One region of the Pseudoalteromonas ardens genome, then DNA from elsewhere that is predicted to be linked to it. Evidence: predicted binding sites of a transcription regulator. Region 1 holds the regulator's gene; each other region holds the start of a gene.

Region 1 (3,114 bases):
TTCTTGCTGATCTTTTGGCAGGTTACGTACGTCAACGCTCACAGCAATTTTATCATAGCTGTCTGACACACTGCGCACTAATGCGGGCAGCAAGTTGACCGGGATATTATCGGCGCAGTAATAACCCAAGTCTTCCAGCACGCGCAGAGCGACCGATTTTCCTGAGCCAGAACGACCACTGACAATAATTAACTGCACAGAAACTCTCCGTTAGTTGTCAAACTCTTCAATTATCGAGAATAACTCCTGATCATTGTGAGCTTGCCTGATACGTTTACAAAACACCTTGTTTTTAAGTTTATCAGCGATCGTTGCTAAGGTCTGCAAATGTTGTTGATTTTCTCCCTCGGGTACGATGAGTGCCACAAAAATGTCGACGGGTTGATTGTCAATGGCATCAAAGGCAATGCCTTGCTGATTAACAAGCAGCATAGCAACCACTTTATCTATGCCTGGCATGCGGCCATGGGGCAGTGCAATCCCTTTTCCTATCCCCGTACTTCCGAGTTTTTCGCGGCTCAACAGTGCATCAAGGATATCATGGGCATTACTGTCTGGAAGCTGGCTTTGAGCCAACTCACTGATGTACTCTAAAATACGTTTCTTACTATTAAAAAGGACCGCAGCTTTGCTGCAGTCCTGTGAAATCAATGAGCTTAGTTTCATGATTAGTGTCGAGTTAGCTTCTCTTTGTGCTTGATCACCTGGCGGTCAAGCTTATCGATAAGTCCGTCTATTGCGGCATACATATCCCGGTGTTCGGTTGAGGCAAAAATTTCTCCCCCGTTCACATGTAATGTGGCTTCTGCTTTTTGGATGAGCTTTTCGACATCTAGGATAACATGCACATTATTGATGTGATCAAAGTGCCTTTCTAGCTTCGCAAACTTGTTTGTTACATAGTCTCTTAACGAATCGGTGATTTCTACATGTCGACCAGTTAAATTTAGTTGCATAAGCATTTTCCTTCTGTAGTTACGTCTAAATCAGGCTTTTGCGCTGATTGGACGGTGGGATAGCCAAAGACTCTCGGTATTTGGCAATTGTACGTCTAGCCACTTTGATCCCTTGATCTGCCAATACATCCGCAATCTTGCTGTCACTCAATGGTTTAGCAGTGTTTTCCGCGGCAATTAGCTTTTTGATCAATGCTCTGATTGCAGTCGAAGAGCATTCTCCTCCGTTTTCAGTGCTGACATGGCTTGAGAAGAAATACTTCAACTCATAGATACCGCGTGGCGTGTGCATATACTTTTGCGTTGTTACACGTGAAATCGTGGACTCATGCATGTCGACCATTTCGGCCACATCATTCAGTACCATCGGCTTCATTGCCTCGGGGCCATGTTCAAAGAATGCCTGTTGTTGCTGCACAATGCAATTAGTAACTTTTAATAAAGTTTCATTGCGGCTTTCCAGGCTCTTGATGAACCATTTTGCCTCTTGCAGGTGTGAACGAATAAACTGACTGTCTGTGCTCGACTTGACTGAACGGGACATAGCAGCGTAGTGGTCATTCACTCTAATTTTTGGCATTGAATCGGGATTGAGTTCAACAACCCAGCGACCTTTCACTTTTTTAACCGACACATCCGGGATCACATAGTCTGCTTCTTCCTGTACTATGCTCGCGGCGGGTTTCGGGTTTAGGCCGTGGATCAGGGTCATTACTTCTTTCAGATCCGCTTCTTTGAGTTTGGTTTTTTTCATCAAAGTGCGGTAATCCCGGCTGGCTAACAGATCGATGTGCTCAGTCAGGATTTCTTTGGTCTGTGCAAGCCAAGGGGTGTTTGGGTCAAACTGGTTGAGCTGAATGCACAGGCATTCTTGCAGGCTGCGTGCCGCAATCCCAACAGGATCAAATAATTGGATCCGTTTCAGTACGGCCTCTACTTCATCCTGCTCAATCGGCTCTTCATCGTTGTCCTGATTCATGCTATCGACGATGTCTTCGCAGCTGATGGTCAACAGACCAGCATCGTCAACTGCTTCTACAATTGCAAGGGCGATGGCTCTGTCTGTAGGGCTAAAAGGCGTCAGTTCCAGCTGCCACATCAGGTACTCTTGCAATGTTTCAGTGGTTTTACCCTGGTAAATGGTTTCGTCTTCTGGCATTGGGCCTGAACTGCTTGCCGGGGCAGCACTGATGTACTCGTCCCAGGTTACGTCCATTGCCAAATCGTCGCTGACGGTGTCTTTGTTCAGTGCAGCATCGCTGTCTTGTTCGTAGTCGCTGACAGCCGCCTCTTCATAGCTGTCGTTGTCACTCGTTGTAGGTTGTTCCAAATCGGAATCCGACTTGGACTGAGTTTCATTGTCTTGTGATTCAGACTCACCTTCTTCCACTTCCAACAAAGGGTTGCTATCAAGCGCTTCTTGGATTTCTTGTTGGAGATCTAGCGTACTCAACTGTAACAGACGAATAGCCTGCTGCAGTTGTGGTGTCATTGTCAGTTGCTGCCCCATGCGCAGCTGTAGCGATTGCCTCATGTATCTCTAACAATCCTTTTTGTTATTTACTTCTAATTTTATAACTATAGCCTGAATTGCTCACCTAGGTAGACATCCCGCACAGTTTGATCGGCCAGAACATGCTCCGGGGTGCCTGCTGCTATCAGTTCACCATGTGACACTATATAAGCTTTCTCACAGACGTCCAGCGTTTCACGCACGTTGTGGTCGGTGATCAGTACGCCTATCCCACGGTTTTTCAGGTGCTCTATAATTTTCTTTATATCTAACACTGAAATGGGATCAACGCCAGCGAAAGGCTCATCTAATAAGATAAATTTTGGATCTGCCGCAAGGGCACGGGCAATTTCTACCCGGCGTCGTTCACCGCCCGATAGCGCCATACCCTGGCTATCGCGAATATGCTGGATATTAAACTCATCTAACAGTTCATTGAGGATGACTTCTCGTTGTTCTTTATTCAGCTCTTTACGGGTTTCTAAAATGGCCATCAGGTTTTGATAGACGGTCAGCTTGCGAAAAATAGAGGACTCTTGTGGCAGGTAACCAATACCTAGTCTTGCCCGGCTGTGCATCGGCAATAAGGTAATGTCTTGTTCGTCGATGTGTATGCTGCCCTTGTCACTGGGCACCAATCCGACA
Region 2 (3,114 bases), on a different contig from region 1:
TGAGTGTTCAGGCTATATCTACTCAGCTTTGGTGGGAAACAAGTTTTTGGTGATCACCAGGATCACACCAAATACTTCAGCCAGAGTACCGGCCATATATAAATTAAGTGTCCACTCCTCAAAGTGCAACTTATCCATACCAACCAGCACCAGCACTAAATTCATAATGAATAACTGAACAACCAAAATCCCGATAAACCACCAGGCATATTTCTGCTTCAGGCCTCGATCTGACTCAGCATCTTTGACCTTCTGAACTTGCATGGGATCTACATTGGTGAACTTGTTTTCTTTGAAGTTATGCTTAATTTGCGCAGCAAACGATGACTGCTCTGCCTTTTGCGCTTCCCTGCTTTGTGTCATTACAACAGCTCCAGCGCATTGAGCTTATATTTAAGGGCTTCAACAGACACACCAAAATGAATGGCCATCTCAAAATGGGCAACTTTCTTACGATGCAGTCTTTTCACTTCTTCATTGGGCATCAGCAAGTTTGCAGCAAACTGATTGGCAAACACTTCTTCCTCGTCTTCGCCGGTAGACGCACTCGGCCCTCTGAGGTCAATATATTCGTATTCTTTATCTGTGTTGTCAGACTCTATGCGAGAAATATAATGACCCAGCTCATGGGCACAGCTAAACCGCTTACGATTTAAATGATCGTCCTGATGCAACACGATAACAGGATCGACGCCGGCTTCTTTAATCAACGCCCCGGACACTTTATCCGGCAACGCCATCTCAACAACTTCCAGCCCTAGTGACTTACAGATAGTGACAGGATCAACCGGAAACTGGCTGTCACACCATAAACGACTAAGCACTTTTTGAGCTTCATTTCTCGGGTCCAGCACCGACAAACCTCCTATTGACCTGACCATCCACCCCAGTCTCGCTGAGGTAGTGTGTATATTTAAACAGTATAAATTGAAGGCACACTGAAAGCAAAGGACATAATTTGCCGGTTTTATTGACTAAGCTGTGCTCAGTAATACGTTACCCGCTCCACCTTGCGTGGCTTAACCTCGCCAATATACAAATCGTAAACACGCTTCATATCCAGCTCCAGCTCAGTGGTGTAAATATCCCCAACCGCATAGCTCTTCATAACCTTAGCGCCACGAATAAGACCCTGCACCTGGCTGCGTAGACCATCATTTTGCGCCACAGCCCCCTGTACCGTTGTACTGGCACTTAATCTGTGACCATATACCTGTTCAGCCAACTCACGGTAAGCTTCCAGTTTGGATACTTTAATGGCCATCAGCATTTTTTCACTGTCACTGCCGCCTGGCTGTGAACTCAAGGGGGCATAGCCGACGGCTTTGAGGACCGGGTAAGAGTCGGGTTTCACATAACTGTATTCCACATGTTTGTCTATGATAGAGCTACATCCTGCCAGCCCCAGTACCGTTACAACAGCACAGGACTTGACCAAGCTGACTACCCGTTGATGCCAAAGCGCTCTAAACTGATTCATAGGGGTAACTCCTCTGTGTGGCCCATTGGCCATATCATCAAGTAAGCAATCTGTATGCACAAACCTTGCCAACACCATTGGCACGGGACTTGCTCAGTTAGAACAGAGATTTGCAATCAGTTCGGTAATAAGTCATGAAATTGTCGCGTATTATGAGTGTGTTACTGGCTACCGCCAGTTTTGGGGCCAGTGCAGAGTGGTTTGAAGTCACCGGTTATGCCAATGCCCACACCGAAGATATGGCCGAAGCACGACAAGAAGCCGTGCAAGACGCCATTACGCAGGCGCTGATCTTCTCCGGTGCGACCGTATCCAGTATCCAGACACTGGCTGACGGGGTGTTAACACAAGATCAGATCAAGATTAAAAGTCATGGCGAGATCCAGCAGATCAACCTGGTATCAGAGCAAAAACAAGATGGTATCGTCAGTGTGACGTTGCACCTGGATATTTTCCCCAAGCTGGAACAATGCACTCAGGCCGCCGTTGCGAAACAAGTAACCATCACGCAAAGCCAGCTCATTCAGCCACATCAGGCACGCCTGGGTCAAATTTTTGACATTGCCAAGGCCACCAGCGAACGACTGTATCATACCCTGGCACAACGCAAACTGACGGTGAAGCCGATTCCTTATCTGGATCATGCGATCAATGCCCGACCCTTTTTCACTCAACGCTTCGAATATGATGAACAACTGATCGACTCTTTGACCACGCTAAGTAATAGTCAGTATGTGCTGATGAGCCAGATCACAGACGTCGCTGCCGGGGAACAAATGAATGATGATTACGCATTCTGGCAGGATGAGGAATACGTGCGCAGCTTTAAAATCGATTTTGTCGCATTCGATGCCCTTACCCGGGATAAAGTGTGGCAAAAGCACTATGCCGTCAGTGGTGTCTGGCCTTACGAAAAGACCAAGATTGTTGACGTCTATAGCGACACCTTCTGGCGTACCAATTATGCCAAACAGATCCAGAGCGTTTTTAACAGCGTGGCCCAGGATCTGGACTCAGCCCTGTCCTGTCTGCCCAGCCGAGGCAAAATTTTACATCGTGAACAGGGCAAGTTGGTGATCAACCTGGGCAGCAACCATGGTATTGAGATAGGCCAGTTACTGACGATTTCTCATCGCCGGGATATGCAAAGCGCGACCAACCAGTTTTTTGCACAGAGTATCAAAACACTTAATCAGGTGCGTGTCACTCAGGTGAATGCACAAAATGCGATCGCCGAAAACATCTCAAAACGTCCGCTGAATAATATTCAGATCAATGATTTGGTGGAAGTCATGGTACAAAAACAGGAAGATTTTGCACTGTAAACAGGCGTATAGCTTCATCAACTATGACGTGGCGGCCCCTGCAGGAATCGAACCTGCAACTATCCCTTAGGAGGGGACTGTTATATCCATTTAACTAAGAGGCCACAGCGCGGTGTCAAAATAGTAAGCCTTTTCAGCTTGTTGGTCAACCGATTGATTCTTAATAAAAATTAAATACGCTTTTATGAGTAGTGAGGGCGGCAGTGACGTAATACGCGCCCTGCCGGATCGAGATTATCTGGCGGCTGTGGCACCGTGGCCCAGCACAAAATAAGGAATAGTCACCATGCAGCTGGCAACCACAAGGCG
Region 3 (3,114 bases), on a different contig from region 1:
GGTTTTGTTTTACTGAGTCAGCACCAATGTAGCCCGAGCTTTCTTCAACAAACAGTCGAGAATCTCTCAGTGGTAAAACGCGCTCAACCGCTGCATTATTACGTAATTTGTCTAGTGTGCTGTCTGATGCTTCAACAATCAGAGTAGAAGCCAAGACTTTAGTTGAGCCAAGTACCTTAGCACCTGAATCAAGCTGTTGAATTTGCTGTCTTAGGTTAGACTGAGCAGCCTGTACGCTGGCAAATGTATGCTTTGCTGCCGCTTCGCTGTACACACCTTTTGCGACCAGGTCTACCGCCGTGTTTTGTTTCATAACGACCAGGTAGGCGTTAGTGCGCGCTTCAGCTTTGTTGCCTTGCTCTAAAGCAACCTGGCTGACTTTGAGTGATGTGCTTGGTTGAACTTGTGCGGTTGCAGCCGTTGCAGATGCTGCCATCAATGCACCAGAGACAGCTGATGCTACCGCGGTGGCTTTAAATGAATACTTGGCCATAGTTTCCCCTAGGACTTGTTGTGTAAAAGATGTTTCTTTTAGTTTTAGAGAGTAGATTCGCCCATCAATATAGTGTGACTCGCCTGTTAATTACAATATTAAACATACAAAGAAGTTACAAACTTTTCATTCAAATCACAATCAGCTTTGCAACCTACTGTTTATTAAGAATTTTAAAACTGTAAACGAACGTAAACCGACCTGCAATAATGTTGTCATATTGAGGACGTTGTAAAGCAAGGTGAACAAAATACACACAAATTGAGTACCAAATGTAGTTCATAATTCTGAACTCGTCTAAGAGACTTGCAATATCTTTTGTAAAGACTTAGAAAAGAGGCAGTTTTTTTAAATTAAGGGGTCGAAATGAGAACTACACTATTATTAACAAGTTTATTAACCGGACTGTCTTTGAACGTACAGGCAAGTTCACTATTCGAAAAACCAGAAGACGCTATCGAATACCGTAAAGCAGCATTTCAACTGATCCGTTATCAGATTGGTGATATGGGCGACATGCTGAAAGGCAAAGTCCCGTTTGATGCAGAGCGTTTTAAGCAACGTGCTAACAATGCAGCGCATTTATCAGCAATGCCTTGGGAAGCCTTCCCGGCAGGTTCAGACAAAGGGGCAACGGACGCACTACCGGCAATCTGGTCTGATCGAGCAACCTTTGATAAAAAAGCACAAGCTTTTGCAGACTACGCACAAAAGCTGGCTGTTGCAGCAGAGTCAGGCGACAAAAAAGTCATTGGCGCAGCATTCAAGAATTGGGCAAAAGGCTGTAAAGATTGCCACAATTCATTTAAAGACTAAGCGATAAATAGCAATAAGGCAGCCGCCGCTGCCTTATAATGTGACCGAGTATCATCACGCACATGCCAATTTCACTCAGGTTCTAAGTCACGCCACTTCGGCTTAGTCATCAAAAAAGTCTAAATCGTCCTCGCCAAGATTACGCTTCAGGCGTTTTTGCTCCAGATAATCATCCAGACGACGTTTCACCTGCTTCTTTTGCTGTGCCTGTAGTTCTTTATCCAACGACCCAAAGTCGTCTTCATAATCATCATCTAACGGATCATAGGAAAATGTTTTACCCACGATGTGCTCCAAACTTAATTATGCTAAATAGTCCAGCAGTTCACACTATGATGACGCTGCATAAGTTAGTATTTAGCGCTAAAAGCTGACGCTGAAAAGCAAGTCTTTTTTATCCATACGATAAAAATTTTTTATTGCCACTTCCCCAACTAAACACTCTGGTTAAAATCACCACTTTTTAGCCATATTACTAACAAAGTGATATCGCTCCTCAGAGGCCAAAATAACAAAATCTCATATCTTTCAATAGCATAATAAAGTGGCACTGTTCTTGTTATTTCATACTGGTCATCAACACACCAAGGAACACATTATGAAAACTATGCTGCTTGCTTCAACTCTGGTTTTGTCCACCCAGGTCGCTGCCCATTCAGACAGCCACTTTTCCGTCAGTACAGATGAATGTGCCGTAGATTTTAAAAACGACGTGCACATTACGCCTGATCAGGTGTATATCAAAAACGGCTCTGGTCAGCCTTTGATGATAGATGCTCAGGGCTTTCTTTATATTGCAGATCAACCGGTGCAACTGAGTCAGGATGAGCGCATGGCAATGCAAACATATGCGGATACGCTGCGAGGCGAGCTGCCCAAAGTCGCCAGCATTGCATTACAAGGCGTGGAACTGGCCGGCGTCGCCATAGAAGAAGTCGCCAGCGCTTTTAACCTGCACAATTTCGAATCACTGTCAGGCCTGATGGATGAGCTGCATACCGAAATTGAAGGGGCGTTTTATCAGCAAGGTACTTTTGTGATGGGTGAGCAAACCTTTAATGACTTTGGTGAACACTTTGAGCATCAGTTTGAAGAGAAAATTGAGCAAGCCATTGAAGGTGCCATGATGGAGTCTATAGGTAGCCTGCTGGTTGCTATCGGCTCTGAAATGGTCAGCTCAGGTGGCGATATGGCGCGATTCGAGCAACGTATGGAAAACCTCGGCGCCGAAATTGAACAAAAAGTCGCACAGCAGGCAGACATGCTGGAGCAGCAGGCCGATGCGCTGTGTGGCAACTTCAAAACCATTGCAGAGCAGGAATCACAGCTCAGTGCAATGATCCCCCAGATGGAAGGGTATCAGTTATTCGCTTATCGCTAAGCCCCGGTTATCCCTGTGCAGTCAGCCACACTTGTCTAAGCTAACTGCTTATCACAGGTGTGGCTGCTTTTTTGCCTGAACCACTAACTCGCCCAGGGTGCGCACATAGCCTTCCATCTTGTCGCACCAGGGCAGACCGTAGCTGATCCGAACACAACTGCGATAGCGCTCATAGGCACTGAATATCGCGCCGGGTGCAACACTGATCCCCGCCTGGAGGGCCAGCTGAAAGAACAGTCCACCGTCATATTCGTCCCCCAGGTCCAGCCATAATACACAGCCGCCTTTAGGATCACTAATACGCACGTGGTCAGGAAAGTACTTCTGAACCGCCAGGCGCATCTTTTGTTTATTATCAAAAAGGCGCTTACGAAGTTGTCGCAAATGGCGCTGAAATTCACCACTGGCCATAAAATCTGCCAGC
Region 4 (3,114 bases), on a different contig from region 1:
AGACAAGCGCTTCCGTCGTCAAGGGTTTGCCAGACAAGCCCTGAAAAAGTTGCTCACACAGCTCAGAGCCAAGTCTGATTGTCAGGTAATTTCTGCCGTCTATGTCGAGGGCAATGAAAGAATGCGCAGTTTACTCAGTGGCATGTCTTTTGAGTTTAAAGGCCGCTGGGGAGACACAGCTTATCTGATGGAATGGCATCGTGACACGCCTCTGCCAGAGGTATACCTCAGCACAGTGTGGCAAAAAAACTTCGAACATCTGGGTGACCTTACGCTGCATGAACCACAGCAGCCGTTGGTGGCCCCAAACGAATGGACTTTGCTGGAAGCGGCCTATAACCCAGGGTATGAAGTGCGTGCGATCAATTACCAGGATAAACAAGTCGGGTTGCTGATGTGGGTTCCCGAAAAACCGCATCGCATTTCAATTTGGCGCTTAATGATTGATAAAGCCTATCAACAGCAGGGCATAGGCAGACAAGCGCTGCAAGCGGCACTGGAAGAGATCCGTAGCCTGCCAGAGGTAACAGAAATCGCCATCTGCTATGTACCGGACAACCCCGTCGCTAAAGACTTTTATGGCAGCTTTGGTTTTGTAGAAACAGGCTTCGATGAAGAGGAAGAAGAAATGCTCGCTGAAATCAGATTACACCACTGTAAAGGGGCTTAACACAAAGGAATAAGTTGCTGTGGTTTCGCGTAACGAATACCGGCATCATCAAACGCCTGCACATCCTCTTGTGAATGATAATGGTATACACACAACCTGTTTAAAATCGCTGGCGGATACTCTCGTAACAGGTCATCCAACCCGGCATGGCTGGGATTACCAGACGCCACACAGTCATGAAAAATGATTTCTCCCTGAGTCACCTGATGGATCAGTAACTCGGGAATAGGGCGGGTATCACCGCTGTAAAAAAACCGTCCGGGAAGATGCAAAGAAAATGCACTACCGGGCGCCTGATGGCGGACCGGATAGCAGTTCAGCCGGAGCTGTTGATGGAAAAAGTGCTCACCAATGGGGTGCAATTCAAAAGTATGCCAGATATCTTCGCGTAACTCTGCCAGCCCGGTGTATGCCAACATCGCACACAGAGGTTGAATTAGCTGAACTGGTACATATAAACGTACTTTCTGTCTGCCTAATGCGGCCTTAAAATACAGCTGCTCCAGGCCGCCAACATGGTCGTAGTGCAGGTGAGTGATAAAGACAGCCTGAGGCAAAGACTGGCTGCCAAAAGTACGTTTAAATCGTGCCAGTGTGTCGTGGCCACAATCAATCAGTAACCAGGGGGTGTCTTCGCAGCAGATTACACAGGCTGCATTACCAAGCTCAGCCGCACTGGCCGCACCAACGCCCAGAAACAGTGCACAATCAGGCACTGGCACCTGTCGATGGGTGCGATGCGGTTGCTCTTGTGTTGGCCGGGCCACTATCGAATCTAACATCTGTCTGCTCGTCAATATTCGCCACTCGGTACAAACCCAATGCTAGATGCAATAATTGACATTCCGGTGACAAGGCGATACTCGGCGAATAGATAGTTACACCAACATTTAGTTAATTTCGCTAAATTGAGTCAATTTATGTCCAAACCACCAAGCGTCAGAAACACGTAAGATACTGATATAAATAAACTATCCTTTTTGGCATCTGTTTTGCTATATTCCAGTCATATAAAAAATAACAAATCGGAATTGCGCCATGATCAAAAAACTTTCTCCCTTATTCGCAGCACTCGCACTCAGTGGTTGTGTGATTCATATTGATGGTCACAGTAAAACAGTAGCAGACGTGGAGCTGCACAAAACCCTGACGCTGGACGCCACAAATTTGAACAGTTTGATGGCAGATACCAGTTCAGGCTCACTGGATATCATCGGTGATGACACGCTTACACAAATAGAAGTTGATGCAAAAATACTGACAGACAAAGATCACAGTTATCAGCTTACGCTTGAACAGGACGGCAACAACGCACGACTGATCGCAAAACACAATGCCAGGGTTGGTGTCGTCTGGTACAGCGGCAATAGCCCCAGAATCGATCTGACTGTCCGCGTACCCAACAGCCTTGCACTGGATATTGACGATAGCTCAGGCGACATTGCTATCAAAGGCATGACAGGAGACATAGAGCTGGAGGACGGCTCGGGCGATATCAGCATCAATGGTGCGGCAAATGTTAAAATTGATGATGGTTCAGGGCAAATGCTTATCCGTGGCGTCAGCGGCATGCTGGATATCGAAGATGGTTCAGGCGACATTACCATTCAGGGTGGCAACCAGTTGAAGCTCGATGACGCGTCGGGCCAGGTATATATTACCGACGTGCGTGGGGATCTGGATATTGAAGACGGTTCCGGCGATATCCAAATTATTGGCGGACGTTCGCTTACCCTGGATGATGAATCAGGCAACATCAGCCTAACCGACATGAGCGGCGACCTGACCATTGTAGATGGCTCTGGTAACCTCGAAATCCGCGGCGGCAATTCACTTGATTTACGCGACGACTCGGGGTTTATCCGGGTTCAGGACTTGCAGGGCAACGCTAAGGTCAATGACGGCAGTGGCAATCTGGTGCTACAAAACATCAAAGGTCATGTGACTATTGACGATGATTCCGGCGATATCGAAGTCATTCAGGCAGGTGGCCTTACCATCACCGGTGATTCTTCCGGCGGTCAGCGTATTGAAAAGATCCGTGGCGAAGTCAACATTCGAGATTAACCGCGCCCGCAACGACACCTTTTGCAAGCAAAGTGTCACCTTTTGCCAGTGAATTGTATGCGCTCAGCTTCTACAATGAGCGCATAACTTCTGGTAACAAGGTGACATCATGACTTACGCAAACACAGCCCTGATCACAGGCGCATCTTCTGGTATTGGTTTAGAACTGGCGCGCTTACACGCGCAGCAGGGCGGCGATCTTGTTCTGGTTGCCCGCTCCGAAAACAAGCTCAATGCCCTGAAAAAAGAGCTGGAACAATCCCATGGTGTCAACGCCTGTGTGATCACCGCCGATCTCACCGATCCTGCATCGGCGCAGACCATCTACAACGAAACAAAACGCCAGGGCATTGAGATTGATATCCTGATCAATAACG

Evidence for each region. Region 1 encodes sigma-54, which starts transcription at its own class of promoters, with help from an activator protein. Its sites were predicted from a motif close to GTTGGCACGNNNNTNGNNT; they were not measured.
Region 2: the regulator sigma-54 is predicted to act here: its motif matches at 1,535-1,553, upstream of QNM19_RS15825 (LPP20 family lipoprotein).
Region 3: the regulator sigma-54 is predicted to act here: its motif matches at 1,853-1,871, upstream of QNM19_RS23555 (DUF2884 family protein).
Region 4: the regulator sigma-54 is predicted to act here: its motif matches at 1,650-1,668, upstream of QNM19_RS02460 (DUF4097 family beta strand repeat-containing protein).

Annotation. Positions count from the first base shown of each region.
Region 1 is NZ_JASJUV010000003.1:43,227-46,340, forward strand. Features, by position in the region: gene rapZ (RNase adapter RapZ) at 1-198, opposite strand, end outside; gene QNM19_RS10980 (PTS sugar transporter subunit IIA) at 211-666, opposite strand; gene hpf (ribosome hibernation promoting factor) at 669-956, opposite strand; gene QNM19_RS10990 (RNA polymerase factor sigma-54) at 982-2,490, opposite strand; gene lptB (LPS export ABC transporter ATP-binding protein) at 2,535-3,114, opposite strand, start outside.
Region 2 is NZ_JASJUV010000005.1:61,749-64,862, reverse strand. Features, by position in the region: gene flgN (flagellar protein FlgN) at 1-3, shown strand, start outside; gene QNM19_RS15835 (hypothetical protein) at 19-363, opposite strand; gene QNM19_RS15830 (ImmA/IrrE family metallo-endopeptidase) at 363-854, opposite strand; gene QNM19_RS15825 (LPP20 family lipoprotein) at 986-1,480, opposite strand; gene QNM19_RS15820 (flagellar assembly protein T N-terminal domain-containing protein) at 1,615-2,805, shown strand; tRNA gene QNM19_RS15815 (tRNA-Arg) at 2,835-2,909, opposite strand; gene QNM19_RS15810 (FlgO family outer membrane protein) at 3,040-3,114, opposite strand, start outside.
Region 3 is NZ_JASJUV010000012.1:53,008-56,121, forward strand. Features, by position in the region: gene QNM19_RS23540 (S8 family serine peptidase) at 1-493, opposite strand, end outside; gene QNM19_RS23545 (c-type cytochrome) at 860-1,309, shown strand; gene QNM19_RS23550 (PA3496 family putative envelope integrity protein) at 1,412-1,594, opposite strand; gene QNM19_RS23555 (DUF2884 family protein) at 1,908-2,690, shown strand; gene QNM19_RS23560 (aminotransferase-like domain-containing protein) at 2,742-3,114, opposite strand, start outside.
Region 4 is NZ_JASJUV010000001.1:629,589-632,702, reverse strand. Features, by position in the region: gene QNM19_RS24450 (GNAT family N-acetyltransferase) at 1-670, shown strand, start outside; gene QNM19_RS02465 (MBL fold metallo-hydrolase) at 667-1,452, opposite strand; gene QNM19_RS02460 (DUF4097 family beta strand repeat-containing protein) at 1,709-2,737, shown strand; gene QNM19_RS02455 (SDR family NAD(P)-dependent oxidoreductase) at 2,847-3,114, shown strand, end outside.